3 regions of the Paenibacillus sp. 79R4 genome follow, and region 3 is predicted to be linked to each of the others. Evidence: predicted binding sites of a transcription regulator. Region 3 holds the regulator's gene; each other region holds the start of a gene.

Region 1 (10,171 bases), 170 kb from region 3:
GCATCAAAAGCCGGGAACGAAGTTCCGATTTCACTTACAGCCTTGAAAATATCCTGCATCAACGGATCGTCCGATGTTGTCTTCATTTGCTCCAGATCCATCTTCATGGCAGGAAGCACACCGTCTTCCTTCAGACCGCGAAGCTGCATTTCATCCGTCCACATGTTCTTGATAAATTCCTTCACTGCTGCCAATTTGCGAGGATCTTCAGCAACTGCGCTGGAGAAGCCGTAACCATTGTTGGCATCCTGCATAACTACGATAGGATCGCCTGCATTTACTGGCGGCATATTGAAGTAACCGATCTTACCAACCAGATCACCCGCTTGTGCCGGATCTCTGAATACCGAGTTCGCCCACGATCCGTCCATCATCATGATGGCTTCGCCGGTAATTACTTGGTTTCTCATATCTGCATATTCAAAACCAAGCTCGCCTTTCTTGAAGTAGCCTTTTTGTACCCATTCCTGATGTTTGGCAACAGCCTTCACCATGTTCTCATCTGTCCATTTTGTCTCGCCCGTCTTGAATCCATAAGTGATGTCCGGACCAGCATAGTAGGACCACAGGTTATTCGTTGTCATCAATGGAATCCAGGCATCCTTGGAGGCTTGAGCGAACGGAATCTTGCCGTCTGCTTTAATCTTCTCCGCAATCGCTTCCAATTCTGCGATGGTTGTAGGAACCGTTAGGCCCTTTTGTTCGAAATATTCTTTATTGTAGAAAATACCTTCGATTGAGCCGCCGATTGGCAGACCGTAAACCTTGCCATCTGTTGAAAATGGCGCCAAAGTGGTGAATTTGTCTTTGAGTCCGAGTTCATCAAGGATCGAAGTGATGTCGAGCATTAGGCCTTCTTTAGCATACAACGCTGCATCCGGGCTACCGAATACGTCAAACACTTCCGGCGGCTTACCCGCGGCCATTTCGCCTCTCAGCTTCTCCTTACGGTTAACTTCCGAATCCACACCGTCCAGCTTGATCTTTAATCCAGGAACTGCAGCTTCCGTCTTTTTCACTACATCTTCCAGAATAGCCAAGCGGAATTTCTTTGCTTCCCCAATTTGTGTGTGGCGAATCGTAATTTCAAACGGTTCGTCACTTACCTTTGCTTCGTTAGCAGGCTTGTTATTCGTTCCTGCATTGCCTTTGTCCGCCGTGTTCTTGTCGTTAGAACTTCCACAACCAGCAAGCAATGCTGAAGCTACGAAGAACAGGGATAGTAACAGCGTCAAACTCTTCTTCATATTTCTTTGGACCCTCCTCAAGATCGGTTTGTATGTTACATCTTCATTATAGAAAGCGATTCCATTCTTGATAAGGAGGACATTTTTCTATAATGGGGATAATATTATCTAGTTATAAAATAAGAAAAACGGTTAAATCTGACAAGTGACGTCAAATTCAACCGTTTGTGTGGGTTAGTAATATGAATTAAGTCATGTTAACTGACATAATGATTACTTCGCTGTAACTACCTGCTGCCGCCCCTCTTCGATCAGGCGATTCGCCCGTTCGATCTCCTCCGCTGTTGGAGAAGGAACGCCCTCCAGAGGGTAATCCCAACCAAGCTCCTGCCACTTATAAATCCCCATTGTATGGTAAGGAAGTATTTCAAACTTCTCTACACCATGGAGGCCGCCGATAAACTGGCCAAGATGAATCAAATCCTGTTCATCGTCGTGGATTCCCGGTACAAATACGTGACGAATCCACATTTTACGGTTATGCTCTGACAACCAGCGCGCCATTTTCAACATGCGATCATTGGGTTTGCCAGTCAATTTGATATGCTTCTCATTGTCGATGTGCTTCAAATCAAGCATGACCAAATCCGTCACATCCAGTAAATCGCGGATCTTATCGCCTTCATTATATCCGTTCGTATCCAGGCAAGTATGCAGGTTCCAGCGCTTCTTCACCTCTCGGAACAATTCAGTGACAAATGGCGCCTGTAGCGTCGCCTCTCCTCCGGATACGGTTAATCCGCCGCCTGACGAACGATAGTAGTTCAAATATGGCTCAATTTCAGCCAGAACCTCTTCCACTGTCATTTCCTTGCCTTCCGTCAGGCTCCAGGTATCGGGGTTATGGCAATATTGGCATTGCAGCAGGCAGCCCTGCATGAAGAGTACGAAGCGTATACCCGGTCCATCTACCGTTCCGAATGTTTCTAATGAATGAATACGACCTTTAAGCATATTGTTCGCCACCCTTTCTCATTGAGGCTGCCTGATGTATAGCCACAATCTCTAAGACTGTTCAGATCCGTTATTACATCGAACCGTGGAAGGTACGGTTAATAACGTCAAGTTGTTGTTCGCGAGTCAGCTTGATGAAGTTAACAGCATAACCCGATACGCGAATGGTCAATTGAGGATAATTCTCTGGATGTTCCATAGCGTCGATCAATTGCTCGCGGTCGAACACGTTAACGTTCAAGTGGTGAGCATCGCTGCCGAAATATCCATCCATCATCGATACGAGGTTGGATTTACGGATCTCAGGTTCTTTACCAAGCGCCTTAGGAACAATCGAGAAGGTATTCGAGATCCCATCCAAGCTGTGTTCGTAAGGAAGCTTAGCTACCGAGCTCAAGGAAGCAAGGGCGCCCTTCTTGTCGCGGCCATGCATTGGGTTTGCACCTGGTGCGAATGGTTCGCCAGCTTTACGTCCGTCTGGAGTGCTGCCTGTTTTCTTACCATATACGACGTTCGAAGTAATCGTCAAGATCGATTGTGTTGGCAACGAGTTACGGTAAGTTTTGTGCTTGCGGATCATGCCCATGAAGGACTCAACGAGCTTAACTGCAATATCATCCACTTTATTATCGTTGTTACCGTAGCAAGGATATTCGCCTTCGATTTCGAAGTCAACAGCGATGCCATTTTCGTTGCGAATCGGTTTAACCTTAGCGTATTTAATAGCGCTCAGGGAGTCAGTAGCTACCGACAAACCTGCGATACCGCAAGCCATCGTACGCAGAATGTCACGGTCATGCAATGCCATTTCAATGCGTTCGTAGCAGTATTTATCATGCATATAGTGAATAACATTCAAGGAGTTAACGTATGTCTTAGCCAGCCATTCCATCATTGGAATGTAGCGTTTCATAACTTCATCATAGTCCAGATATTCCGAAGTAATCGCTGGATATTCAGGACCTACTTGAGCGCCGGATTTTTCGTCTTTACCACCGTTGATTGCATACAGCAATACTTTAGCCAAGTTAGCGCGAGCGCCGAAGAACTGCATTTGTTTACCGATTCTCATAGCGGATACACAGCAAGCAATACCGTAGTCATCGCCATAGATCGGACGCATCAAATCGTCATTTTCGTATTGAATCGAACTTGTCTCGATCGATACATTGGCCGCAAATTTCTTGAACGCTTCAGGCAATTTCTCGGACCAAAGGACAGTCAGGTTAGGTTCTGGAGCAGGTCCCAGATTATAAAGTGTATGCAGGAAACGGAAGCTGTTCTTGGTTACCAGTGTTCTGCCGTCTTCAGACATACCGCCAATCGATTCAGTTACCCAAGTTGGGTCACCGCTGAACAGATCGTTGTATTCCGGAGTACGCAAGAACTTAACAATACGCAATTTCATAATGAAATGGTCAACTAATTCTTGAGCTGCTTCTTCAGTCAGCGTGCCTTCAGCCAAATCACGTTCAATATAAGCATCAAGGAACGAGGATACGCGGCCAAGCGACATTGCTGCACCGTCTTGTTCCTTAACAGCAGCGAGGTAACCGAAGTATACCCATTGAATCGCTTCTTTAGCATTTTCAGCCGGTCTGGAAATGTCGAAGCCGTACATTTGACCCAGTTCTTTCAATTCTTCCAAAGCACGAATTTGCTCGGAGAGCTCTTCACGAAGACGGATGACATCTTCATCGATCACATCAACTTCAAGGCTGAGCTTTTCTTGTTTCTTTTGCTTGATCAGGAAATTAATACCATAGAGTGCTACACGACGATAGTCGCCGATAATCCGGCCACGGCCGTAAGCATCTGGAAGACCTGTGATGATCCCCGCTTTGCGGCATGCTCTCATCTCAGTTGTATAAGCATCGAAAACACCTTGGTTATGTGTCTTGCGAATCTTTGTAAACAGTTCTACAATTTCACCCGGCAGATCAAATCCGTATGCTTGACAGGAGTTGAGAACCATGTTAATCCCGCCGAACGGATGAATTGTGCGTTTGAATGGCTCGTCTGCCTGCAAGCCAACGATTTGTTCCTTATCTTTATCCAAATAGCCAGCAGCATGTGAAGTAATGGCGGAAGGTGTGTTAACATCTACATCAAGTACGCCGCCTGCTTCGCGTTCTTTCTTGGTCAGATCAGAAATGATCTCCCAGAGCGCCTTGGTGTTAGCGGTAGCTCCTTGAAGGAAGGATTCATTTCCTTCATAGGAAGTAACGTTGTCTTGAATAAAATTCCGAACATTAACTTCTCTCATCCACTTGCCTGCTTTGAAGCCTCTCCATGCGGATTGAACTTCTTGATTACCTTTTACTTCTCTCTCAGTCACCGACATCTTTATTCCCTCCATATATATAGTTTGGAGCACGCGGTTGAAGGATATACTCGCGCCTCGTGATCCCTAAAATTTGTGATAATTTTCACATTTCATTCACTAATGAACCTATGAAAATCAATCACCTACTACTCAAATATGCGGGATCGTTTATGTCATAATCATACATCAATCCCGTATAAATGATCGTGACAAATATCACAATCAAAGTGATATTTGTCACGATTTTCCTTGCATTTGTTCAATTATTCGTCAAATCTTCCGTAGAAGGCATCGCGGTATACTTCCGCCAGTTCGGTAACCAATGGGAGCTTAGGATTTGCTGTTGTACATTGGTCTTCGAAGGCCCGGTCAGCCAAGTAATCTACCTTCGACTCGAAATCCTTCGGATCAAATCCGAGCTCCTGGAAGCTCTCAGGAATGCCAAGCTTTCTGTTCAAATCACGGATCGCATTGATCAAGCTCTTGATGCCTTCTTCTGTCGTGCGAGCCGGCAAGCCAAGAATGCGGGCGATTTCTGCATAACGCTCATCAGCCACGAAATGTCTGTATTTAGGCCAAGCTGCGAATTTGGTCGGTTTCTTGGCATTGTAGCGAATAACATGCGGCATCAGGATCGCATTCGTACGGCCATGCGCTGTATGATATTGTCCGCCCCATTTATGCGCCAAGCTATGGTTAATACCCAGGAACGCGTTGGCGAAAGCCATACCTGCCAATGTCGAAGCATTGTGCATCTTCTCGCGGGCCAGCTTGTCGCCGGTAAGCGCCGATTTCTCGAGGTACTGGAACACCAGTTGAATCGCTTTGATGGCCAGACCATCCGTGTAATCATTAGCCATTACCGAGACATAAGCTTCGATCGCGTGAGTCAATACGTCCATACCGGTATCTGCAACAGCGGTTTTTGGCAGTGTATATACGAACTCAGGATCGATAATAGCTACATCAGGAGTCAATTCATAGTCAGCCAAAGGATATTTCGTATTGCCGTTGATTTTATCAGTAATAACTGCGAACGATGTTACTTCCGAGCCGGTACCCGAAGTCGTTGGAATAGCCACGAATTTCGCTTTTTGACCAAGACGAGGGTATTTGTAAATCCGCTTGCGGATATCCATGAATTTTTGCTTCAGGTTGTGGAAGCTGGTGTCCGGATATTCGTAGAACAACCACATGCCTTTTGCAGCGTCCATCGGCGAACCGCCGCCTAGTGCGATAATGCAGTCCGGCTGGAATTTGCTCATCAGCTCAGTTCCGCGTTCCACCGTCGTTGTCGATGGATCCGGCTCTACATCGGCGAAGACCTCAATCGCAACCGGCGTTTGACGTTGGCGGAGATAATGCTCCACTCTTTCTACATATCCCAGTTTAACCATCATTGGGTCTGTCACGATCAACACGCGGCTGATGTCAGGCATTTTGGCCAGGTATTGAGTGGCTCCCTTTTCAAAATAAATCTTGTTTGGTACTTTGAACCATTGCATATTCACGGTACGATGATTCACCCTTTTCACGTTGATCAGATTGACGGCTGTTACGTTCGACGATGTCGAGTTGCGTCCATACGAGCCGCAGCCCAGTGTCAACGATGGCAGGTTCGTATTATAGATATCGCCGATACCGCCTTGCGAAGATGGCTGGTTAACCAAGATCCGGCAGGTAGGCATACGGTCAGAGAACTTCTTAATCACTTCATCATCGTTCGAATGGATAACCGAGGAGTGCCCCATTCCGCCGAACGATACGACTTCAAGCGCGAGGTTAATGCCTTGTTCTGCATTTTTCACCTTGTAGCAGGCCAATACTGGGCTAAGCTTCTCAGCGGACAATGGGAATTTAGGGCCTACACCATCGATTTCTGCTACAAGAATTTTAGTTCCTGCCGGTACATCGATCCCGCACATTTCAGCAATTTTTACAGCAGATTGACCAACAATCGCCGGATTCACAGCACATTTATCCGCAATAATCGCTCCCTTGGTCAATTTACCTGCTTCTTCTTTATTTACAAAATAGCATCCGTTAGCTATCATTTTCTTCTTTACTTGATCGAAGATCGGTTCTTCGATAATAACCGCTTGTTCAGAAGCACAAATCATGCCGTTGTCGAATGTCTTGGATAGGATGAGGTCATTGACGGCTTGATCGATGTCCGCGCTCTTCTCGATGAAGCATGGAACGTTACCAGGCCCTACGCCTAAAGCCGGTTTGCCGCAGCTGTATGCCGCCTTAACCATTGCGGAACCACCGGTGGCCAGGATGCAGGCAATGTCGTTATGATTCATCAGTGCATTCGTACGGTCCATGGATGGATTCTCGATCCATTGAATGCAATCGGCAGGTGCGCCATGTTTAACCGCTGCATCAAGCAGGATTTGGGCTGCTTCAGCACTGCAACGTTGAGCGGATGGATGGAATCCGAAAATAATCGGGTTACGAGTCTTGATCGCGATAAGGGCTTTGAAGATTGTCGTCGATGTCGGGTTGGTTACCGGTGTGATCCCCATGATGATACCAACCGGCTCGGCGATTTTCTGGAAGCTGTCAAATTCATTGTCTTCAATAACACCAACCGTCTTATCATACTTGATGCTGTGGTAGATGTATTCGGTAGCGAACATGTTCTTAATGATCTTGTCCTCGTACACGCCGCGGCCCGTTTCTTCTACGGCCATCTTTGCCAAGTACATATGTTTGTCTAGACCAGCAAGCGCCATTGCCTGTACGATGGAATCAATTTGTTCCTGATCCATACTCATGAAAGCTTCTTGTGCTTTGTTTGCTTTGTCAATCAACGTTTGAACATACTCTTGCGCAGTTGGCTGTTGGACCTTGGTCGCAACTTCATTTTTAACGGCCATCTCTCTCATCCTCCTAAAGTTAATGGATGCACCTGTCTTTTAAACTTCGTGAAATGTTTCACTTTCAGGTCCATCCCTCGGAAGCTTTGTGCTTCTCTTTATGATTTGATCATAGCATATCGATTTTCGTTTGTATAGTGAATTTTTTCACATAGTTTAAAATAGTTGAAAACTTTCATCTTTCGGTGTATATTTTCAACATGTTCTTACATATATTATGCTCCATTTTGCCCGGGATCCAAACTTTAAGCAATTTAACAAACTAAGTTTCACGTTTAGTAAACCTGTTTGCAGTTGGATAACGCTTCCGAAGTGAAATTAGTCACAATGTTAAAAATTAGACACTTTTTGACGTATTAGAGGCAACCCAAAATCAAATAATCGTTATATAATTAATTTAAAATAATTTAAAATTTTCAGAAAATTTAGGACAAATTCGTATAAAAGGGGAAATCGATGATGAGTGAAAGCGTAAATACCACCATGCCCCGCGGCAATACAAGTTGTTTCTCCGAGCAAAACTTCAATAGGCTTCTTGTTACGATGAAGGATAAATCTTATCCCGAGGGGACGCATCTTTTCTGGGAAGGCGATCTTTCCGATAAGCTATTCTACATTAAGCGCGGGCGAGTAAAATTAACCAAATCCACCGATGAAGGCAAAGAACTCATTCTATATATGTACGGTCGCGGCGATCTGGTCGGACAGGCCGATCCTTTCTTTAGTATGAAGCACAGCTTTACCGCTGAAGTGATTGAAGACAGCGAGGTTGGTGTCATCGAGCAGAAGGACCTGGAGATCATGATCTGTCAGCATTGCGATTTTTCAATCGATTTCATGAAGTGGATGGGAATCCATCACCGGCTGACCCAGACTAAATTCCGCGACTTGATGATGTACGGCAAACCTGGTGCGCTCACTTCTACTTTGATCCGTCTTAGCAATACTTACGGTGAGCCTTATGGAGACTCCATTCTGATTAACAAGAAAATCACGCATACCGACTTGTCCAACATGATCGGTGCTACGCGTGAGAGCGTCAACCGTATGCTCAGCGATCTGCGCAAGAAAGATGCGCTTGAATATGTGAATGGCATGATCGTCATTAAAGACCTTGTTATGCTGCAGGACATGTGCCACTGTGAGCTCTGTCCAAATGAAATCTGCCGGATCTGACGATCGGTCCGGCACCATCCCCTTAACCTTCATCTTCTCCAACGGAAGATGAAGGTTTTTTTGTATCGATCCATCCTATTGGTAGCGTAAGCCGAATTACACCTGCTCACTTCATTCGTTCAGTCTGTCCAGCCCATAGCATTCTTCTCCACCTGCAAGGATAGAAAATCTAACCACTGCACATGATCATTCAGGCAAGGGGCCGCGAGGAAATGCCCAGCTTCTCCACCTCCGGCAGCAAATTGCTCTCTTCCTTCGATCGCCAGCTCATGCAGCGTCTCCAAGCAATCCGTAACAAGTCCGGGGGAGAAGATCAGCGGCCTCTTGATCCCCCTTCCTGCCAATTGTCCAAGCACTTCACTCGTTGCCGGTCCTACCCACTCCTCCGGTCCAAAGCGCGATTGGAAGGTCACCTCATAACGATCCGGGGCCCAGCCCATCGCGTTAGCAAGCAGCCTGGCCGTCTCCATACATTGCTCTGGATAGGGATCGCCTGTAGCGACATATCGCTTCGGTATTCCATGGAAGCTAAGTACATAATAATCCGGGGCATCAGCCATCTCCTCCAAATAACGGGACAGATGTGACTGCATTGCCGATATGTAGCCAGGTTCGCTATAATATGCGTCCACGAAGCGCAGGGCTGGCACAAAACGTTTGGACACCGAACCGTTAGCACTTCTCCTTCCAAGTGCCGCGAAGCAGGCTTGATCATATACTGAAGCGCTCGTGGTCGATGAATACTGCGGGAATAAAGGAACAATAATAATGCGTGTGATGCCCGCTGATTCCAAGCTAGCCATCGCCTGTTCCATGCTTGGTTCACTATAGGCCAAAGCCAGTTCAACCTGGTACTCGGCTCCAAGTCGGGATTGCAAGCCAGCTTGCTGAGCCAGCGAATGGATTAGCAGCGGCGAGCCTTCCTCCTGCCAGATTTCACGGTACAGCTTAGCAGATTTCCGCGGTCTCGCACGCAAAATAATTCCCCTTAGCAGCGGTTGCCATAGCCATGGAGAGTAATCGATCACCCGCCGATCCGACAGAAAACGGCGCAGATAAGGACGTACGAATTTGGATGTCGGCTCCAGAGGGGTACCGATTTGTGATAATACAACTCCGATAGGAGACATTTCTCAGCGCTCCCTTCTATATCTTAATGCGACCCTAACGTAGCATATACTTCCACTCAGCACAGTACCTGAGATCACAATTCGATCCTTCAATAGACAAAAAGAAAGGCCCTTCATAATAATGAAGGCCTCTCCTATAATTTAAGTTATTTTAAAATGTCATGGTCAACATAACGTTCACCGTTCAATTCACTAATAATTTCAATTGCGACCTTGGCTCCATCGCCAGCGGTAATAATCGTATGAACGCTAACACCAGCTACTGTACCTGCCGCCCAAATCCGCGGCTTGCTGGTACGTCCGTTAGCGTCCGTGTCAATGACGGTCTTGATACGTGGCTCTCTTCCATCCTTCAGTGTAATACCGATCGACTTCGCTAAATCCGTAAGCGCACCCGTGGCCAAAATAACATGAGAAGCTTCATAGCTGCGTCCCGATTCCGTCTTTACGGTTATT
Region 2 (10,171 bases), 280 kb from region 3:
AAAAGGACCTAGCAGCCTCGGAAGTACATATTCCCCGATCGTCAGACTGGCTCCCAGCTGCAGCCTGCCCTCCAACATAAAGTTAAGCCGCGACATCGCCTTCTCGGCATCCCGCATCAGCTCGATGCTTCGCTTCGCATAAGGATACAGCGTCTGACCTGCCTCCGTAAGCTCAACTCTTTTCGTGGAGCGCACCAGCAGCTTGCTGCCGAAGTAATCCTCCAGCGATTGAATCTGCATCGTTACCGCAGGCTGTGTCATATGCAATGCCTGGGCAGCCGCCGAGAAGCTCCCCCGTTCGGCGACGGTATAAAAAATATGTAATTGATGAAAATTTAAAGCCACCGCGATCTCCCCCCTTTTCTTACAATAGCATGGCGCTCATTACAAAAAAAGGGGCCGTCCCTCCAGCAGGTTAACGGCCGAAGGGTGGCTCCTAACAAATTTGTTCCGCTAGCGCATACAGCTGACCGTCTCCTGTGTCACAAAGCCTTATTTCCGCTTACGGCTATTTTTCATCAAGGTCATACGCCGCGAATGGCGAAGCCAGGAATAATACGATTTCAAATCACGAAGCTCAATCGTCTCCGACATCAAGCCAAGAAAGGTCACGACAATCATACGATGCAGCGGTCGACCCGCTAGATCGAATTCTCCGGTTAACTCACTGAATTCAGCGACCATAACGATGTCATCATCCACAAGATATACATCTTCTTCTTTTCTATAATAAGGGGTTATCCGCCCTTGCTTCAGGCGTTCCCACAGCCAAAGAGCGATATCTTCATACCGGGCCTTGGCATCTTTAATACGATCCTCGTACCTAACCTTGGCATGATTGGTTATCACGATATCAGCGATTCTTTTATCGCCCAGAGGAACATGGAAAGCTTCATAGGTTCCCCACCGTTCTGTAGCCTTGTCTCTCATGCCGCACCTCGCATCGATAGGACTTTATAACTATGTATATTTGCCTATTATATTACATTATAACCTATAATTCTACAAGGCAGGTAACTGTATGAAATCCACGGATAAGGTAAAAGGATATAGATCTTTCCTACTATTATTAGTTTTTCTGAATTATTGACAAAATAAAAAACAGCGGCACGAATCTGCCGCTGCTTCTATAAATCATCTCTTTAGAATCACAATCGCTTTTCAGATCATAATTCAATTCTACAAGCCGTAGAATTGGGTCTTATCCGGAACGTCCTTGCTGTATTCCGTTTTAATCTCGTTGCGATACGAACGCTCGATTTTGCGCACATAAGGAAGACGGCGAATATTCTTGATCGTATCCTCGGCACGCTCCGCGTTCACATACATCACAACATAATGCATCCGTCGGGATAAGTAATGCACGCTCCCGTATTTCTCCAAATTTCTAGCCGCCTTCAAATCGTTTACCCAAATAATGTAGCCTGTACGCTCCGGAAACATGCTTCCTCTCCTTTCGATTGATTCTATGCAGGTGCCACACCGCTTAAAGTGCGGCAGCCTTCAATCGTTGCTTTGTACAGCTGTTATCCGCAGCTGCATTTCCCGCCGCTCCCGCAACCGCATCCGTCTGAAGGATTCGGATCATTGCTTGGCACCTTAATTGTATCAGAAACCGAATAAGCAATGATCTCTGACATTTGATGCAAAATGCCATCAAGCTCAGCCTCGGCTGCCTTGAACTTGCTTACTGCTTCGAACTGTTCCAGTTCGAGTTCCACCGCCTTAACCCGATCCTTTGCTTCATGATAGTTGGGGTGGAAATGTCCGAACCGCTGAGTCTCCTCGAACAGTTCCTTTTGTGCGTTCAGCTTCCGGACAAGAGCCTGAATCTCCGCACTTTCATCCACACGCTGCTTCCAATATAAATAATCGGAGACGGCGGTAGAGTTATTTATCATATCGCCCAATTCATAGGCGTATGTTAGCACTTCGGCCATATCAACCGTAACTCGCTCAGTTACGCTCATGAATGATCAACTCGATTCTATGCAATTATATGCCGACAAGTCATTTCATCCGTCCTACTGCGACTTCCTTCATTAACTATAGTCGACGAAATAATCATATCATACTCTCTGCCTGAGCGAAAAGGGGCTTATATTTCCGGAAGAAGAATACGCATCTCTTCCCATTGCTCCGGCCCTAGCGAAACTTGACGTTGCGCCTTATCCGAGTCCTTCCTGTCTGGAGGCATGAGCAGACCATGAATGCGCCAATTCTCATCTCCCTCCAGCCGCTCGGGAATCAGTTCCACCAGCTGCTCGTCCATTCGCAATATGATCTTCGTATCCCACTCCAGGGCCTGCTGAGCGATCTTCCGCGCGGTAGAAGGATGGTATTTCCTTAATTCCTTCAACCACACTGCGGGAATATCCTGCATTCCGGGGAATAATTGATCCCGTTTGGGTATGGATATGTCCCGTTCATAGAATTGGTAATCGCGGCCATTGTATATCCAGGCGGGTTGGTCAGCAAAATCCCGATTCGGAGCCGCTTCTTGCTCCGCTATCTCCGCAGCGGCCTCCAGCCGTATATACTGCGGCTGCGATGCTTGCCCAAGGCCCGGTCTGGGCGGCGCCAGACCCAGTTCCTCCAGCGCTTTTTCCACCTTGTTCAGCTGAATGGGATCCACAATAAAAGCGAGCGGACCGATGGGCTCCAACATCTCCATCAGCTCCGGATGGGCGGTGATCCTGCCAGCCGCCTCCTCATCCTTGCAGCGAAGCAGCTGAACCTCAGCAAGGGAAGTCCGCCCCATCTCTTTGGCCCATTGCTTCAGGGAGAGCAAGACATTATCAGGAATGCCAGCCGAGCCATTGTGCAGAAAATCAATAGCTTCCTCGACCGTTCTTCCTTGCTGCGTGGCAGCAGCGATGCTGGTCCGGCTAAGCCGATAAATGGACATGGCGTCCATCGTTACGCTCTCGCAATACAGTTCAAGCTCCCAACGCACCCGAAAGGAAACCTCCGGCGGTACGATAATTTCAAAATCCGGCTGAATATAGAAAAGTGCCTCAGCGGCAAGTTGAGACTCACTAACCTCACTATTCTGTTGAACAAATACCGGCTTCACACTCCAGCGAAATACAAGCTCTCCATCATGGCTCTCGCCAAGATCCATCCAGCCCATCCCGCTGAGGGCCTCCAGCCAGCTTCTCATCCATAACTGCTTATCTTCCGGCAGCTCTCCGGGGAGCATTCGCTGCTCTGTTAATGATGCGCAAACTTCACGTATGGAATACCATTGTCGCTCCGCCAAATCCGCTGCGATCAGCCGGAAGGCGAAATGGGACAGAGTAACATCATCAGGTACATAGCGTAGCAATACCTCACGAAGCAGCTTATCGTTCATCTGCTGCGCAGAACGGCCTAACCATACCGACAGCTCATGAGCATTCAGGCTCCAGGCCCCCCGCTCCTTGCGGATCAGGCCGAACGCTAGCAGCATATCAAGCAGCACGGCGGCATGGGCCGGATATGCCTCCTGATGGGGGTAATGCAGATCAAGCCCAACAAGATCCTTCTCCGCCAGCTCAATCTGCTCCAACCATTTATTCAGCGATTTCTGGTGAATAGTTCCCTTGGCCGTAAGCCGCAGCCCATGATGGGCAATCCAAGTCAGGCTGCGGAACAAATCTGCCACAAGCCCCCGCTTGGCAGCCTGAAGCAATGTGATATTGCCAGGTATCACCCGGGCAGAATCAAGGTTGTCCCAATGGCTCCAGTAGTTAATTAATACATCCCCGGGAATGTAGTAAAGCCTGTCCCCCCAGGACTTCTTAACGGCGGCAACCCGCCCCTTGCGAAGCATGTCCGGCAGAGCTGCCCGCAGCTCTGCTCCGCTTAGGCTGTCCACTGCCGCAGCGTTCAATTTGCTTAATGTGAACGGAGCACCGGCGAATTTACGAATTATCGCTTCGATCATGCTTCCGATACCCCCTCAATACTTTTGGAGCCAACGGACTTAAAAGAATGATCCCCGTGTTCCATCATGATCGCATATTCATATCCCTGTTCGATCAGGAACAACTGTCTGCGCGCAGCAAATTCCTGCTCACGAGTTCCGTCCGAGACGAGGGTGTAAAAATACGCGGTCTCCCCATCCGCCTTCGGACGCAAAATCCGGCCAAGCCGCTGCGCCTCCTCCTGTCTGGAGCCGAAGCTGCCCGAGATTTGAATGGCTACTGCAGCATCCGGCAGGTCGATAGCAAAATTGGCTACCTTCGATACAGCCAGCACCTGAATTTGTCGGCTGCGAAAAGCCTGGAAGCACTGCTCTCGTTCGTCCTGCGGCATTCTTCCGGTAATCAATGGGATATCCAGTTCGTCCGCAACCTGGCGCAGCTGCTGTAAATACTGGCCGATGATCAAAATTTGCCGTCCAGCATGACGTTTTAACATTTCTTTTAAGACAGCGATTTTATACGGATTCTCCGCTGCAATCCTGAACTTGTCCCGGGCTCCGGCAAGATGGTAGCGCTCCTGAAGAACCGGCGGCATCGCTGCCCGGATCTCCCGGCATAACACCGTAGCGATATACCCGCGCTCCTCCATCTCCTTCCACGGTACTTCATAGCGTTTGGGCCCGATCAAAGAGAACACATCACGCTCTTGGCCATCCTCACGCACCAAGGTAGCCGTCAATCCCAAACGCCGGGTCGCCTGAATATCCGCTGTCGCGCGGAATACCGGTGCCGGCAGCAGATGTACCTCATCATAAATAATCAGGCCCCAATCCCGTTCATTAAACAGCCCCATATGTTTAAAGCCTTCTTCCTTCTTGCTGCGATGCGTTAATATTTGGTAAGTAGAAACCGTAACTGCTCTAACCTGCTTCTTCTCCCCAGAATATTCACCGATCATTTCCGAAGTGAGCGTCGTCTTGTCCAGCAGCTCAGCAATCCATTGTCGTACCGAGGTGACGCTGGAGGTTAAAATCAAAGTCTCGCATTGGAACCGTTCCATAGAAGCAAGACCAATCACCGTCTTCCCTGCCCCACAGGGCAGCACAAGCACGCCATTGCCTCCTGAGCCTTGCTCCTGATCCCTCGCGAACGCGGCGACGCTTTGCTCCTGATACGGTCTTAGCTTGAACATAGCCCCGTTCGAAGTAACATTTCTCAAGGTAAAGGAGAGCGATTGACCAGCATGATACCCCACCTGATCGAGCACAGGATATCCCAAACGGGCCAATTCCTGTTTTACGCTGCCGCGATAGGCAGCCGGGAGCTTTATGCGCAGCCCGCCGATGCGAGTCAGCCCGAAGGAAGACAAGCTGGGTTCGAGCTCCAACTGGTGAAAAACCTCTTCCTCCTCAGCTTCCAGCCATAACATTCCCTCCTCGCCTTCGGCAGGAAGCAGCTTTAATTTTCCATACCTTGACACCGTCACCTGAATATCTGAGATGACGGCCGGAGGAAGCGCCCACCGCGAGATCGACTCCAGGGCATTCACAATCTCTACCGCAGACTTCCCCCCGGCGGCCGCATTCCACAGCGATAGGGGGGTAATACGATATGTATGATAATTAGCCGGACTCTTCACCAGCTCAGCCATCTGAATCAATTGTGCCCGCGCTTCTTCAAAGCCGGGATGATTCTTCTCCAGCAATACCGTACCGTCCCTCTGTACAATACATGCTCCAGCGGAATTCAAGCGCTGCACCTTCCTTCATTATTTATTCTCACCCACCAGGAGCTTCTCTCCTCCCGATGGCAACTCCTAAGTTATAGCATTTCCAATCCCTCTGAAAAAAGACGAAACCTATTCATTACAACAACTATTATCATAACAAGAGATCAACTAACCTCCAAACGGTTTGTCATATATTGTATTTTATTGTTTGTGAATAAAATCACTATGTCTATTCTTATCCTATATTACAATAAGAGGGATCTTAAAGAAGCCAAATGCAAACGAAGGAGGGGATAACCGCAATGAAATGGGCCGTGAAGAACTAATCTTCCACTTCTCATTTCAAGTTACACTCTCCTTTTTTATGCGCATCTTTAAGTTCTAATAGAATAGAAAATGGAGGGGTTAAAACCATGCAGAAAAAAGCTGCAGCAATCCTGATTCTCATGTTATCTTTCGCACTCGTTATCGCAGGCTGCGGAAGCGGGAACCAGAACAAGAAAGATAATCAAGGACAGAACGACACCAAAACAGAAGAGGCCGCTGGCAATGAAGCTGTCTCAGGCGCATCGAAAATGACTTACACACCACTGGATCAGCTCCAGGACAAATACGATATCATCATTGTCGGTGCGGGCGGCGCAGGCATGTCTGCCGCACTTGAAGCCAAGAGCAAAGGCTTGAACCCTGTTATTTTTGAGAAAATGCCGGTTGCCGGCGGGAATACGCTTAAAGCGTCTTCGGGTATGAACGCGTCCGAGACGAAGTTCCAGAAGGAACAAGGGATTGAGGACAGCAATGATTTATTTTATGAGGAAACTTTAAAAGGTGGCCATGGCACCAACGACAAAGAATTGCTTCGGTTCTTCGTGGACAATTCAGCCAGCGCAATCGATTGGCTGGATTCCATCGGAATTCGATTGAATAATATTACGATCACCGGCGGCATGGGCGAGAAACGCACACACCGTCCTGAAGATGGATCCGCAGTTGGACAATACGTTGCTAACGGATTACTTAAAAATGTCCAAGAAAAGGAAATCCCGTTGTTCGTTAATGCTACTGTGAAGGAAATTACTGAAAAAGACGGCAAGGTCAACGGTGTTAAGGTTCTCTTTGATGAAAAAGATGAGAAGACCATTACTGCAGACGCTGTAGTCGTTACAACCGGCGGCTACGGCTCTAATATGGAGATGATCTCCAAAGTTCGCCCGGACTTGGAAGGCCTCGTTACTACGAATCAGGAAGGCAGCACAGGCGATGGCATTCAAATGATTGAAAAGCTTGGCGGCATGACTGTGGATATGGATCAAATCCAGGTTCACCCGACCGTACAGCAAGATAAATCGTATCTGATCGGAGAAGTGGTACGTGGTGAGGGCTCTATCCTTGTCTCTAACGAAGGCAAGCGCTTTGTCAATGAACTGGATACACGCGACAAAGTAACAGCAGCTATTAACAAACTGTCGGACAAATCGGCTTACCTTGTATTTGATTCCGGTGTGAAATCCCGCGCGAAAGCGATTGAGCAATATGAGAAGATGGGCTTTGTCCTTGCTGGCGATTCAATCGAAGCTCTAGCTAAAGAAATGGGCGTACCGGCGGATTCCTTGAAGACGACACTCGATACATGGAACAATGCCGTGAAGGACAAGAAGGACGCTGAATTTGGCAGAACAACCGGCATGGACAACGACCTGTCCAGCGGACCGTTCTACGCGATCAAAATCGGCCCTGGGATTCACTACACCATGGGTGGTGTAAAGATTAATACCAATACCGAAGTAGTAAATAAAGACGGAGAACCCATCCAAGGTTTATTTGCGGCTGGCGAAGTTGTCGGCGGATTGCATGGCGAGAACCGGATCGGCGGTAACTCCGTTGCTGAGATCATTATTTTCGGCCGTCAAGCAGGGATCAAATCGGCTGAATACGTTCAAGCACAATAAGATATTTATCAATAGCCAAAGAGCTCGAAAATCGAAATTGATTTTCGAGCTCTTTTATTTATGTAAAATCACCCATGGCATACTTTGACACTTCATGATAATATAATATATCAAGATATTTGAATATATGAATTTTTAAAGAGGTTGTTTAAAGGTCCGCTTTTGAACACACCCTTTAAGGTTTGAAAGGTGGGGGGAATTCTATGAATACCCAATTGCAAGCGTTCAAGGCTGAATTCTTCAAAGCGTTGGCCCATCCGCTTCGCATTCGTATTCTGGAGCTGCTATGTGAAGGAGGAAGAAGCGTCACTGAAATACAGACTTTGCTGGAAAGCGAAGGTTCGGCCGTATCCCAGCAGCTTAGTATTTTGCGGGCCAAAAATATCGTGGTCGGAGTCAAGCAAGGCAAGCAGGTCATGTATTCTCTGGTCGACCCTATGGTCGCCGATTTATTAGTGATTACCAAAGATATTTTCAACAATCATCTGATCCACATTATTTCTATTTACGAAGACCAGGATTGAACAATTTAAGAAAGAAGGCTCAGTTGTGAATACTCTGTTTACGGGTATTTTCAAGAAATACTCACTCAAGCAATTACAAAAAGACTTAATCGCCGGCATCGTTGTCGGCGTTATTGCGATTCCGCTTGCTATGTCCTTCGCGATCGCATCCGGCGTAAAGCCGGAGTACGGGATATACACAGCGTGCATCGCCGGGATACTGATCTCCCTGTTCGGCGGCTCCAAGTTTCAGATCGGAGGGCCGACAGGTGCTTTCGTACCGATCCTGCTCGGTGTCGTGCTCACCTACGGTTATCAGAATCTGCTGATCGCCGGCATCCTTGCTGGAATCATCTTATGTCTTCTGGGTATATTCAAATTAGGGTCATTAATCAAATTCATTCCAAGGCCTGTCACGGTCGGCTTCACCTCCGGGATCGCAGTTATTATCTTCACAGGTCAGATCGCCAACTTTCTGGGGCTTATCGGTATCGAGAAGCATGAGACCTTCATCGCAAACATGAAGGAAATCGCTATCCATATCGGCACGATAAATATATACAGCGTGATTACAGCGGTGATCTGCCTGGCGATTCTGATCATTATGCCGCGCATCATGCCCAGAATACCGGCCCCGCTCGTCGGAATCATCGTCTCCAGCCTCATTGCCGGGTGGTTATTCTCTGGCCGTATACCGACCATTGGGTCGACCTTCGGGGTTATACCAAGCACGTTGCCGAAATTCCAAATACCGTCCGTGAGCTGGGATACCCTGCAGCTCTTAATCGGCCCGGCCTTTGCAATAGCCATGCTGGGTGCTATTGAATCGCTATTATCAGCGGTAGTCGCTGATGGCCTGACCAATACGAAGCATAACAGCAACCGGGAGCTGATCGGCCAAGGGATCGCCAATATCATTACCCCGCTGTTCGGCGGGATTCCTGCTACCGGGGCAATCGCTCGTACGGCAGCTAATGTGAAGAGCGGAGCAACCTCCAAAGTGTCCGGGGTAATCCATGGAATTTTCGTTCTGCTCACCCTCCTGCTTCTGGCCCCGCTGGCTTCGCGGATTCCATTAGCAAGCATGGCGCCAATCCTTATGATCGTTGCCTGGAATATGAGTGAGCGGGCTCACTTCAAGCATATTCTCAAGATGAAATCCGGGGACTCGCTAATTCTTGTCGTCACCTTCCTGCTTACCGTCTTCACAAGCCTGACCATCGCCGTCGAAGTCGGCCTTGGGCTTGCACTGCTTCTATTCACCAAGAAAATGAGCGAAAGCGTGACAGTCAAAAAATCGCTGCCGAGCCATCTCCGCGAAAAGCGCGAGAAGATCACCCAGCTATGGAACGAATCCAGCAGCGCCCCAACCATTAGTGTATATACCGTAGAAGGTCCTTTATTCTTTGGAGCAGCGCAGGATTTTCATGAGACGGTTGCCAGCTATATTAAGCAGAAGCCGAAGTTTCTTATTTTGCGAATGGGCAATGTCCCTTTCATCGATACGACGGGCGAAGCTTATTTCCGCAGTATTATCCATCAATTCAGAGCTCAAGGGGGCAAGCTGTTGATCGCCGGACTGCCGCCTCATGTGAAAGAGACCCTGGTCCATAACGGGCTGTATTATACGATCGGAGGAGAGCATTTCTTTGAGCATGTGAACGAAGCAATTACTTTCTCCGTTGAGCGATTGAAGCAAGATAAATTCGATCACGTTCAATCTCTGCGGCTTTCTTGAGTACGGGAACCGATAAGCAATCGTACTCTCTTGTATGACTTACAGCATCCGATGTCCTCCAACAGGAGAGTTCGGATGCTTTTTCATTTACAAACGGCTGAGCTTCGGAAGATATCCCATTGCAAGCGCTTGGTTGGGGCTGCATTTTCATCTGGCGGTTATCCATCTGAATGCTGAATTGTTATACTGTTTGCGCCCTCGCCCAATATATATCTGTATAGAGGATTTTATCTTCCAAGGATCCGGAGGTATCAATATGTTCAAAAAAACGCTGGCCGTGCTCATTCTCATCATGGGGCTGATCTACATCTTCGCAAGCTCTGCGCTTATTTTCAAGCTGATTC
Region 3 (10,171 bases):
CTTTGCTAATCACCGATCAGCATGGGCAGGAGCGAACGATCTATTCCGGGGAAATTCAGTTGGGCAGGATATAGAGGTTGAACTAACCTCTTTATTGATAAAAAATAATTTGTTATACTGTTCGCAGGAGGCGGTATCGAGTTTATCGAACTGCACTCTTTTCGAGCGGTATAGCATGGCGATTTAGCAGATTTAAGTATTCATCAACGAATAGCTTGTTACACAAGCTATGGGCATGTAGCATTAGTGCGTGTTAGCTCTACAAATGAATATAACGTCAGTATGCGTTGGATTCTGCTCTGAGCCGAAGAGGACCGAGACAGAAGGGACGATCGAAAGTGACTCTTCTTTGGATTCGGACCTTTTTAGTGCGTAACTAAAAGGTTTTTTTGTTGTGTTCGAGATACCGCATCGAAAACGACAAACCAGGAGGAGATAGGATTATGGCTGGAAAACAAATGTTGAACATTGTGAAAATGAAACGGATGAAGCAGGAGGGCGACCCGATCTCTATGATCACGGCTTATGACTATCCTTCAGCGGTGCTCGCTGAAGAAGCCGGGGTTGATATTATTTTGGTCGGGGATTCGCTTGGCAATGTTGTGCTGGGTTATGACACGACGATTCCCGTTACACTGGATGATATGGTATACCATTCCCGTTCAGTGGCGAGGGGAGCCAGGAATACGTTCATCGTGACCGACATGCCGTTTATGACATATCACGGAAGCATCGATGAGACGATGCGCGGGGTAAGCCGGCTTATGCAGGAGGGCCATGCCCAAGCCGTCAAGATGGAGGGCGGGGCGGAGATCACCGATACGGTGGAGCGAATCGTTCAGGCTGGTGTTCCGGTGCTGGGCCATATCGGACTTACGCCGCAATCTGTCAATCAAATCGGTGGATACCGGATTCAAGGCAAGGATGAAGCTGATGCGAAGCGTCTGCTTGAAGATGCCAGAGCATTGGAGCAAGCAGGTGCATTTGGCATCGTGCTGGAGCTTGTGACGGAAGAGGTCGCAGCTTATATCTCGTCCGAGTTGTCTATTCCTACTATTGGAATTGGTGCTGGCCGCGGATGTGACGGTCAGGTGCTTGTCTATCACGATGTACTAAAATATACTTCGAACTACCGCAACAAACGGTTTGTTAAAACCTTCGGAGATATCGGAGAGCAAATCCGCACGGGCATCTCCGCTTATGTGCAAGAGGTTAAGATGCGGCAGTTCCCTGCAGAGGAGCATGTATTTGCCGCTGAAGAGGGAGTATTGGATAATCTGTATGGTAAAGGAAAGGCGGAAACTCATTCATGAAAGTCTTCACAGCGATATCTGAGCTAAAGGAATTTCTGAAATTCGGGCGAAATACCGCCGATAGGGATGGCAAGGAACTACAAATTGGACTGGTCCCCACGATGGGGTATTTGCACGAAGGCCACGCCAGCCTGTTGAGGAGAGCAAGAGCGGAGAACGATTTGGTTGTACTGAGCATTTTCGTTAATCCGATTCAATTTGGCCCAAATGAGGATCTGGATCGTTATCCGCGGGATGCAGAGCGCGATCTGGCCTTGGCTGAACACGAGCGCGTCGATGCCGTATTTATGCCAGGTGTGGAAGAAATGTATCCACAGCCAACGAAGACGAAGGTCGCTGTTGCGGAGCTGACCTCGAGCTTATGCGGAGCAACCCGCCCTGGTCATTTTGATGGGGTAACGACGGTGGTTAGCAAGCTGTTTCATATCGTTGTGCCAAACCGTGCTTATTTCGGTCAGAAGGACGCCCAGCAGGTCGCTGTTGTCGCACAAATGGTCAAGGACCTCAATTTCGAGGTTGAGATCGTTCCCTGTCCAATCGTTCGTGAGCACGATGGTTTGGCATTAAGCTCTCGGAATGTATACCTAAGTGTTGAGGAACGCGAGGCAGCACTAATTCTGTCCATCAGTTTGAAGCAGTTGGAGGAAGAGGTATACAGTGATCAAGCGATAACCGTGCTGGAAGCACGCCAGCAGCTTTTGCAGAAGATTGACAGTGAACCTTTGGCAGAGATCGATTATGTAGAGATCGCCGCCTTTCCAGGCTTAACTGCGCTTCAGGAGACGAACTCCCTCCACAGTGAACTGAAGGCGCACGGCGCGATTCTAGTCGCTGTAGCCGTTAAATTCGGCACGACAAGACTGATTGATAATGTATTGCTAACGGGAAAGGGGGAGGCTATCCGTGTATAGAACGATGATGAAGTCCAAAATTCACCGTGCAACGGTTACCGAAGCAAATCTGAATTACATTGGGAGTATTACCATTGATGAAGATTTGATGGAAACCGCCGACCTGCTGGAGAACGAGAAGGTGCAAATCGTCAACAATAACAATGGGGCCAGGCTGGAGACTTATGTCATTCCAGGGCCGAGAGGCAGCGGAGTCATTTGCCTTAATGGAGCGGCAGCCAGATTAGTTCAGCCAGGGGATACCGTAATTATTATTTCTTACGCCCAAATGTCGGATGAAGAAATCAAGAGCTACAAGCCGACGGTCGTATTTGTCGGAGAAGATAATAAACCCGTGGAGACGGCATCCAAAGAGCTGCATTCAACCGTTCGTTAATCCGGCGGCGCTTAGCCTGATTCCTGAGTATGGGTATGCAATTAATGCCTGCGGGAATGAAAAGTCCCCCCGAAACAAAAAATGAACTTAAGGCTCGCACTGATTTCATTTTTTAAGGGGTGGGATGCGGATGATGTTTCAACATATGTTTGCGGAAATGAACGAAATGTTGGATGAGATCTCAAAATTTTATCCGATGGCCGAAGGAACACAGAAGCAGGAACTCACGCATAAATGGAATCTCCTCAAGCACATGAGTGACGAAATTATTGAAGAATGGCTGAATTTTGAAGAGAAGATGGGAGCGGTCAGGCAAAGCTGGAGTGAAACTGAGCCTGCAGGCTTTGTTCTTCCTGAAATGAAGTGCGATGCTTATGAGAAAGGGGAAGGCTATTATAAGCTCCTGATGTTCTCAAATGCACTCGAACAATTCCAGAACGTGGTGCATGATTATCCGGATGGTCTGGTTGGCCGAACTTATTTAGCGATGTGTCATCTGCATTTGCAGCAATTATCCGAAGCTTCTTCACATTTTATTGCCGTGCTGGAGAAGACGACCAGCAATCGGCTTCGTTCCATTATTTATAATGCGCTAGGCTGTATCGAGGCTCAGCGGGGGAAGCGCGCAAAGGCGAAGGAATACTTCGCTCTCGCTCATCGGAGCGATCCGACGCTTCCTGAACCGTTGATGAACCTGCAGGCCTGCGACAGCAGTACAGGGAAGCTGAAATTTGGAGATGAACTGTCTCCCTTAATGTAACGTACAGAATGAATCGAGCCGAGCTTATCAGCGTTTTATTGTCAGCGATGCACTCGACATATGCCGAGGCATCGCTTTGTTTTTGAACCTTAAACGGACCTCGTTCAAAGTTTTCTTGTCTTTTGTTTAAAATGTCAGTTAATTTTCAAAATGGCTATATTCTGTTATGCTGTTTATGAGACTGGATGGAAGGGACTTTGGAACGAGAAAATGAAATACGCGGTACTTGATTTTGAAACTACAGGCAATCAGTCCTCGGATGAGATTATTCAGGCAGGGCTGGCCATTATAGACCATGATTTGACAATTTCACAAGTTTATCGCTCTTATGTAAATCCGGGAATCCCGATACCTCCATTTATTACAGGCTTGACCGGAATTACGGAAGAAGATGTCAAAGATGCGCCCGGGTTGGACGAGGTTATGATGGAGATGGTTCCATTACTCGATGATGCAGTTCTGGTTGGACATAATGTAGCTTTTGACTTCAATTATTTACAGAGCGCTCTCGATAAGACGGGATATTTGCCTTTTTCCGGACGCATTCTCGATACGATGGACTTTCTGAAAATATTCTTTCCTTCGCTATCCACCTATCAGCTAGGTATGGTGTCGCAGGAATTCAATGTGCAGCATGATCGGCCTCATCAGGCAGATAGCGATGCGCTTGCAACGGCTCTGATCTTTCTCAAATGTCTGGATGAGATCGAGCAGCTGCCTCTGCTGACGCTGCAGCGGCTGTCTGATCTGTTCGACAACGAGGACAGCGATCTGGCCTGGTTCTTTGATGCGATGCTTCAGGAGAAGCAGCAGAAGGAGCTTGGCGTTAATCCGGACGGGTTCACGTATTATCGGCAGTTTGCCCTCCAGGTTGATGACTGGATGGATATTGAGCCGGCTCGGGATCATATGCTGGTGAATCCGCTCAAAGATGTGTCCTATGAACAGTTCATGGAGCAGGTTCGGGAACAACTGCAGCTGAAATTGCCTGAATATGAAGAGCGAGAAGCCCAGACCATGATGCTGGATCAGGTGATGCAGGCCTTTGCCGAGGACAAGCATCTCTTGATTGAAGCTGGTACAGGTACCGGGAAGTCGCTCGGATACCTCCTGCCTGCCATTTACCATAGTGTGAAGCAGGATGAGAAGGTCATGATCAGCACTCATACCATTAACTTGCAGGAGCAGCTCCGGGAGCGGGATCTTCCGTTGTTAACGGAGGTCGTGCCATTTCCGTTCAAGGCCGCTATCTTCAAGGGAAGGCAGCATTATTTGTGTTTGCGCAAATTTGAACATAAAATAAATAGAAGAGATTTCACAACCCCAAAAGAAGAGGTGATGACGGCCGCACAAATGATCGTGTGGCTCGCTCAGACGGAAACCGGGGATGATGAGGAGCTGAATCTGGGAAATCGCGGGGGCGATTTCTGGGAAACCGTGGCCAGTGAGTCCGATTCATGTCTTGGACGTTCCTGCCCTTGGTTCCGCAAATGCTTCTATCACCGTGCCAAGCATGAAGCGGGGGTAGCCGATGTCGTCATAACGAATCACTCCAAGTTGTTCACCGATATTCAAGCCGGACATCAACTTCTGCCGGGCTACGATCGTCTGGTCATCGATGAAGCCCATCATCTTGAGGATGTGGCCGGCAAGCATCTCGGCTTGCAGCTTAAATATTTTACAGTTATCCATACTTTGACCCGGTTGTTCAAAGACAGCAAGACGGGGCAGCTTCCATCCTTGCACTTCATGCTTCAGCAAACCGGGGCAGAAGCGGCGATGAAATGGATGACGGTCATAGACGAGATGTATCCGTCATTGATCGAGGTGAAGGAGAATTGGGACAAACTGAGCGAATTGTTGTTCGCTTTAATACCAGAGCGTTCCGATGCCGCCCCTGGAGATCCGGGGCAGTTCGTAACCCGACTTTTACCCGATAAGAAGCCCAAAGCCTGGGATGCTCTGACTACATTAGAGAACTCGATCTACATTACCTTGGGGGATATTCTCCGCAAAGGGGAGCGGATGGTAGCCGAAATTCGCGAGGAACAGGATGATTACGGTGCAGAAAGCCTGATTACGGATATCAGCGGACTGCTCAAGGATTTGACTAATGAACGTGAGACGCTTCGTTTCTTTATGAAGCTGGAGGATGAGAATACGGTATACTGGCTTGAAGCTAATGGGAACTACCGCAATCGTTCATTGCAGATCTTTGCCGTACCGATTGATGTCAGCGCTCAATTAAAGGCCTATTTCTTCGACAAGAAGAAGAGTGTAGTGATGACATCGGCGACTTTGACCGTTGATAAATCGTTTCAATATGTGATTGAACAGCTCGGTCTTCAGGAAGCAGCTAATACAGACCGCTTGATGACCGCGATGCTGCCTTCTCCCTTCAATTATCGGGAGCAAGCCTTGGTGCTTATACCGCGGGACTTCCCGAGCGTTAAGGGCAGTGTAGGCGATAATTATTTTATTCAGACGCTGGTGCGTTCTTTAGCCGATACCGCCATTGCTACCAAGGGGCGGATGCTTGTTCTTTTCACATCTTATCGGATGCTGCGACAAGTCTATGACCCGTTAAAAGAGCTGCTGTCTGATGAAGGCATCATTGTTATTGGACAGGGGATGGATAGTGGCAGCAGAACGAAGCTGACCCGTCGTTTTCAAGGGCAGCAAGCTTCGGTACTGCTCGGGACGAGCAGCTTCTGGGAAGGCGTAGACATTCCTGGGGAAGCGTTAACGAGCCTGGCGATTGTTCGCCTGCCGTTCCAGCCGCCGAATCATCCGCTGGTTGAGGCTAAGAGCGAGCGGCTTCAGAGAGAGAAGAAGAACCCATTCATGAAGCTGTCGGTGCCTCAGGCGGTCATTCGCTTCAAGCAAGGCTTCGGGCGTCTGGTCCGTTCTTCCGCGGATCGAGGAATTGTCGTTGTATATGATACACGCATCTTGGAATCTTATTATGGCAAATACTTTTTGTATTCTTTACCGGGACCGAAGATGGAACATATGACATTATCGCAGATGGTCCCACGGATCTCGGAGTGGTTAAACGATGACGAAGAGTCGTAATTTCTTCGAAATGCGCCTGTAGGGGGAAAATATATGAAATCAGAAAAAATTTCAGATGCGGTTGTACGCAGATTGCCTGTATACTTGCGGTTTCTTAATGAATTAAGCCATCGCGAGGTCTTGACGGTTTCTTCCCAGGAGCTCGGACAGAAGCTGGATCTAAATCCAGCTCAAATCCGCAAAGATCTCGCTTATTTCGGCGATTTTGGTCGGAAGGGGATCGGGTATGACGTCTCATACTTGATCGAGAAAATACGGCAAATTCTGAATTTGGACCAGCAGATTAATGTGGCTCTCGTCGGAGCCGGTAATCTGGGGCAAGCCTTGTCCAATTACAATACCTATGTGAAGGACAATATGCGGATTATCGCAGTTTTTGACGCCAACCCGGACAAGATCGGCAAGAAGATCAAAGATATTACGATTCAGCCGATCGAGGAGTTGGAGCAGACGGTTAGAGACAAGCATATTCAGATCGGGATTATTACGGTGCCTGATGTGGAAGCGCAGCGCGTTGCTGACCAGCTTGTTGCCGCAGGTATAGGGGCGATCCTCAACTTTGCGCCTACAATTATTAAGGTTCCTTCTGACGTGCGTATCCATGCGGCAGATTTCACAACAGACCTTATTAGTCTTGCTTATTATTTGCAGAGCGGAAAGGAATTACCGGAAGATGAGTCGTAAATGGTTGATTAAGAATGGCACATTTGCAGTGCTGGACGAGAAAAATCCGATCGTCCACGGGTATATGCTGATCGAAGGAGATACGATCTCTTATATCGGCGAAGAGCGCCCGGAAGGCGTAGAAGGTGCGGAGACTTTTGATGGCAAAGGCCTGCTTTTCATGCCGGGCCTCGTCAATTCACACGGGCATACGGCGATGTCATTGCTGCGTGGTTATGGAGACGATATGGTTCTTCAAGAATGGCTAGAGCAGAAGATGTGGCCGATGGAGGCAAAATTCACTCCTGAGAATGTCTATTGGGGTGCTTCTTTATCCGTCCTGGAAATGGTCAAAGGTGGAACCACGACCTTCTTGGATATGTATGATCATATGGATCAAGTCGGAAAGGTCGTGGAGGAATCGGGTATCCGCGGTGTTCTAACGCGCGGTGTTATCGGCCTCTGCCCACCTGAACTACAGGATCAGAAGCTGGCCGAAGCGATTCGCATCGCTCGCGATTGGCATGGCAAGGCCGAAGGGCGGATTACAACAATGATGTCGCCGCATGCGCCGTACACATGCCCGCCGGATTATATTGAGAAGTTTGTACAGGCAGCGCATGATCTTGATTTGCCGTTACACACGCATATGTCCGAGACACAAGCGGAGGTCCAGCAAAATGTGGATCAGTACGGTGTACGTCCTGTTCAACATCTGCTTAACCTGGGCTTTTTCTCTCGTCCATCTTTGGTCGCTCATGCGGTACACCTGACCGGCGAGGAGATTGAGATCCTTGCCGCTCATAAGGTGGCTATCTCCCACAACCCGGGCAGCAACCTTAAGCTGGCTAGCGGGGTAGCACGGGTGCCGGAGCTGCTGAAAGCAGGCGTTACGGTGTCGCTGGGGACAGATGGCCCTGCGAGCAACAACAATCTCGACATGTTCGAGGAGATCAGACTGGCTGCTCTGATTCATAAAGGAGTATCCGGCGATCCAACAGCAGTACCTGCCCTTGAAGCTCTACGCATGGGAACAGAGTATGGGGCAAAATCGCTCTACCTGGACAATACCGGCAAGTTGGCAGCCGGAATGAAGGCCGATATGATCGCCGTAAATACCGACCAGGCTCACCTCTTGCCGCGGACTGATTATATCTCTCATATCGTCTATTCAGCAGGTCCCAAGGATGTAGAGCATGTATGGGTCGATGGCAAGCAGATTGTCCGTCATGGCCAATGTCTGACGCTGGATGAGGAGCGCATTCATTATGAGGCGCAAACGGCCTTTGAAGGACTTCTCGGCCGGTAAGGCAGGAACTCGAACTCTAACTGGGAAGGAAGAGAAGGTTGAAGAATAGAACCAAATGGATTCTGCTCTCCATTGTGATCCTGCTGATCATCTTCTTTGGCCTTTACCGCTTTTATTTATATATTCAAGAGGATATATGGCAGGGAGAGAATGCGGCGGTTGCACAGGCCAGACAAGAGACCGGGGTTGTTGAATCGGACAAGGTATGGAAGTCGGTCTGGGATGAGGTGTGCTGGGTCGTTCAAGGTAAAAATGCGGATGGCGTTGAGGTCATGGTCTGGTTGCCCGAAGGGAAAGCGGCCGTAGAGAAGCCCTTGTCCGAAGGGGTATCCGAGCCGCAGATTCGCAAGATTATTCAAGATCAGCTGCCTGGAATCAATATTGTCAGACTGACTCCGGGTATATATAACAATCAATATGTATGGCAATTGTTCTATAAAGATCACTCACATTACTATTACCGTTTCTATAGCTTCAGCAATGGGGAGTCTCTATCAGAAATGTTCACATTGCCAAATCGTTAGAAGTAAGACAGATAGCAAGTCCTGTTCCAAAAGAAAAGCGAAATCGCAGCATGAATATGCGATGATACGCTTTGTTTCTCTTTTGAACAGGGCTTGTTTTTTTTATAAAAGAGGAGAGTAGCCAGGGATATGGAAACATTTAATATCTTAGATTTAAAAGAGTGTTCACACTTCGCTTTCTTCTCTTGTATAAGATGTGATATACTAAATTCAGTTGTTTTGATAGATTAAAATATATACTATTTATATATCATATTGAAGGGGGACATCTCGTGAAACTGCGAATTGGAACGATCGCAGCTAGTGTTGCGGTTTCCGCACTGCTATTGTTTGGCGGCTGGTATTCTTATCAGCATTGGGTGGTAGAGAGCCCGTTCGAGAAGACCGTGAAGCAATTTGACGGCGTGAACAACGTCGAATCCAATATAAACCGGCAGCAAGTAGCCTTGAAGCTGGACCTTAAGCCCGGCACTGACCTGGGCGAGCTGGTCAAGTATATTCAAGAGGATGGCAAGAAATGGGTAGGGCAGCGTAAGTTGTCATTTGAGATTAAAGATCAATCGAATCGTGATCTGAACAGAGCATGGAACAAGGTTTTGTTCCCGATTGCCCAAGCGATGGAGAACAAGCAATATACCGATATTCATGCAGCGCTTGATCAACTTCAGCAGCAAAATAAATCGATTACAGCGAAGGCTGAGATGGATGATAAGAATGTGTATATTACGCTTACTGACGGCAAAGCCAGCAAATTTATAATCCTGCCTCGCGTTCCGGAGCGAATGGGGGCATGGCCAAATGCGTAAGAGAATAACGGAAATTATCATTGGTGTGGTTCCCGTACTGCTTATCTTTCTAGCGTTTATCGGCGTTAATATATTGCCTGTAGTGTTCATCGGCCTGATCGTTGGCGGTTTGTTCGTTCTGGCTAAAATGCGCGGTGGGATTGCTGTAGGCGCGGCACAAGATCGCAGACGCAGAAAGGATGGACCGGCAAAGCTGACGTTCGCAGAGATCGGTGGCCAGGAGAGCGCCAAGCAAGAATTGATCGAGGCGCTTGATTTTATGGTTCGTTATGAGGAAATAACGAAATTTGGCATTCGGCCCATCAAAGGTATCCTGCTTACAGGGCCGCCAGGAACCGGGAAGACGCTGCTGGCCAAAGCCGCTGCTCAATACACGAATTCCGTATTTGTGGCTGCTTCCGGCAGTGAATTTGTTGAAATGTATGTCGGGGTTG

What was found. Region 3 encodes Rex, which represses fermentation and respiration genes when NADH is low (regulators of the CRP and FNR family bind a similar motif). Its sites were predicted from a motif close to TTGTGAAATATTTCACAA; they were not measured.
Region 1: the regulator Rex is predicted to act here: its motif matches at 4,619-4,636, upstream of pflB (formate C-acetyltransferase).
Region 2: the regulator Rex is predicted to act here: its motif matches at 5,846-5,863, upstream of DMN77_RS07875 (flavocytochrome c).

Annotation. Positions count from the first base shown of each region.
Region 1 covers NZ_QJOT01000004.1:299,508-309,678, forward strand. The annotation lists gene DMN77_RS07375 (ABC transporter substrate-binding protein) at 1-1,247, opposite strand, end outside; gene pflA (pyruvate formate-lyase-activating protein) at 1,461-2,201, opposite strand; gene pflB (formate C-acetyltransferase) at 2,275-4,545, opposite strand; gene adhE (bifunctional acetaldehyde-CoA/alcohol dehydrogenase) at 4,791-7,409, opposite strand; gene DMN77_RS07395 (Crp/Fnr family transcriptional regulator) at 7,869-8,585, shown strand; gene hemH (ferrochelatase) at 8,705-9,715, opposite strand; gene DMN77_RS07405 (NAD(P)/FAD-dependent oxidoreductase) at 9,862-10,171, opposite strand, start outside.
Region 2 covers NZ_QJOT01000004.1:408,341-418,511, forward strand. The annotation lists gene DMN77_RS07845 (selenium metabolism-associated LysR family transcriptional regulator) at 1-345, opposite strand, end outside; gene DMN77_RS07850 (hypothetical protein) at 493-930, opposite strand; gene DMN77_RS07855 (YlbG family protein) at 1,180-1,443, opposite strand; gene DMN77_RS07860 (YlbF/YmcA family competence regulator) at 1,527-1,970, opposite strand; gene DMN77_RS07865 (helicase-associated domain-containing protein) at 2,099-3,928, opposite strand; gene DMN77_RS07870 (DNA repair helicase XPB) at 3,925-5,658, opposite strand; gene DMN77_RS07875 (flavocytochrome c) at 6,051-7,586, shown strand; gene DMN77_RS07880 (ArsR/SmtB family transcription factor) at 7,790-8,110, shown strand; partial or broken gene DMN77_RS07885 (SulP family inorganic anion transporter) at 8,136-9,794, shown strand; gene DMN77_RS07890 (lysoplasmalogenase) at 10,084-10,171, shown strand, end outside.
Region 3 covers NZ_QJOT01000004.1:133,317-143,487, reverse strand. The annotation lists gene DMN77_RS06530 (biotin--[acetyl-CoA-carboxylase] ligase) at 1-74, shown strand, start outside; gene panB (3-methyl-2-oxobutanoate hydroxymethyltransferase) at 444-1,313, shown strand; gene panC (pantoate--beta-alanine ligase) at 1,310-2,224, shown strand; gene panD (aspartate 1-decarboxylase) at 2,217-2,600, shown strand; gene DMN77_RS06510 (tetratricopeptide repeat protein) at 2,731-3,360, shown strand; gene dinG (ATP-dependent DNA helicase DinG) at 3,571-6,435, shown strand; gene DMN77_RS06500 (redox-sensing transcriptional repressor Rex) at 6,469-7,119, shown strand; gene DMN77_RS06495 (amidohydrolase) at 7,109-8,407, shown strand; gene DMN77_RS06490 (cell wall elongation regulator TseB-like domain-containing protein) at 8,446-8,931, shown strand; gene DMN77_RS06485 (hypothetical protein) at 9,204-9,737, shown strand; gene DMN77_RS06480 (AAA family ATPase) at 9,730-10,171, shown strand, end outside.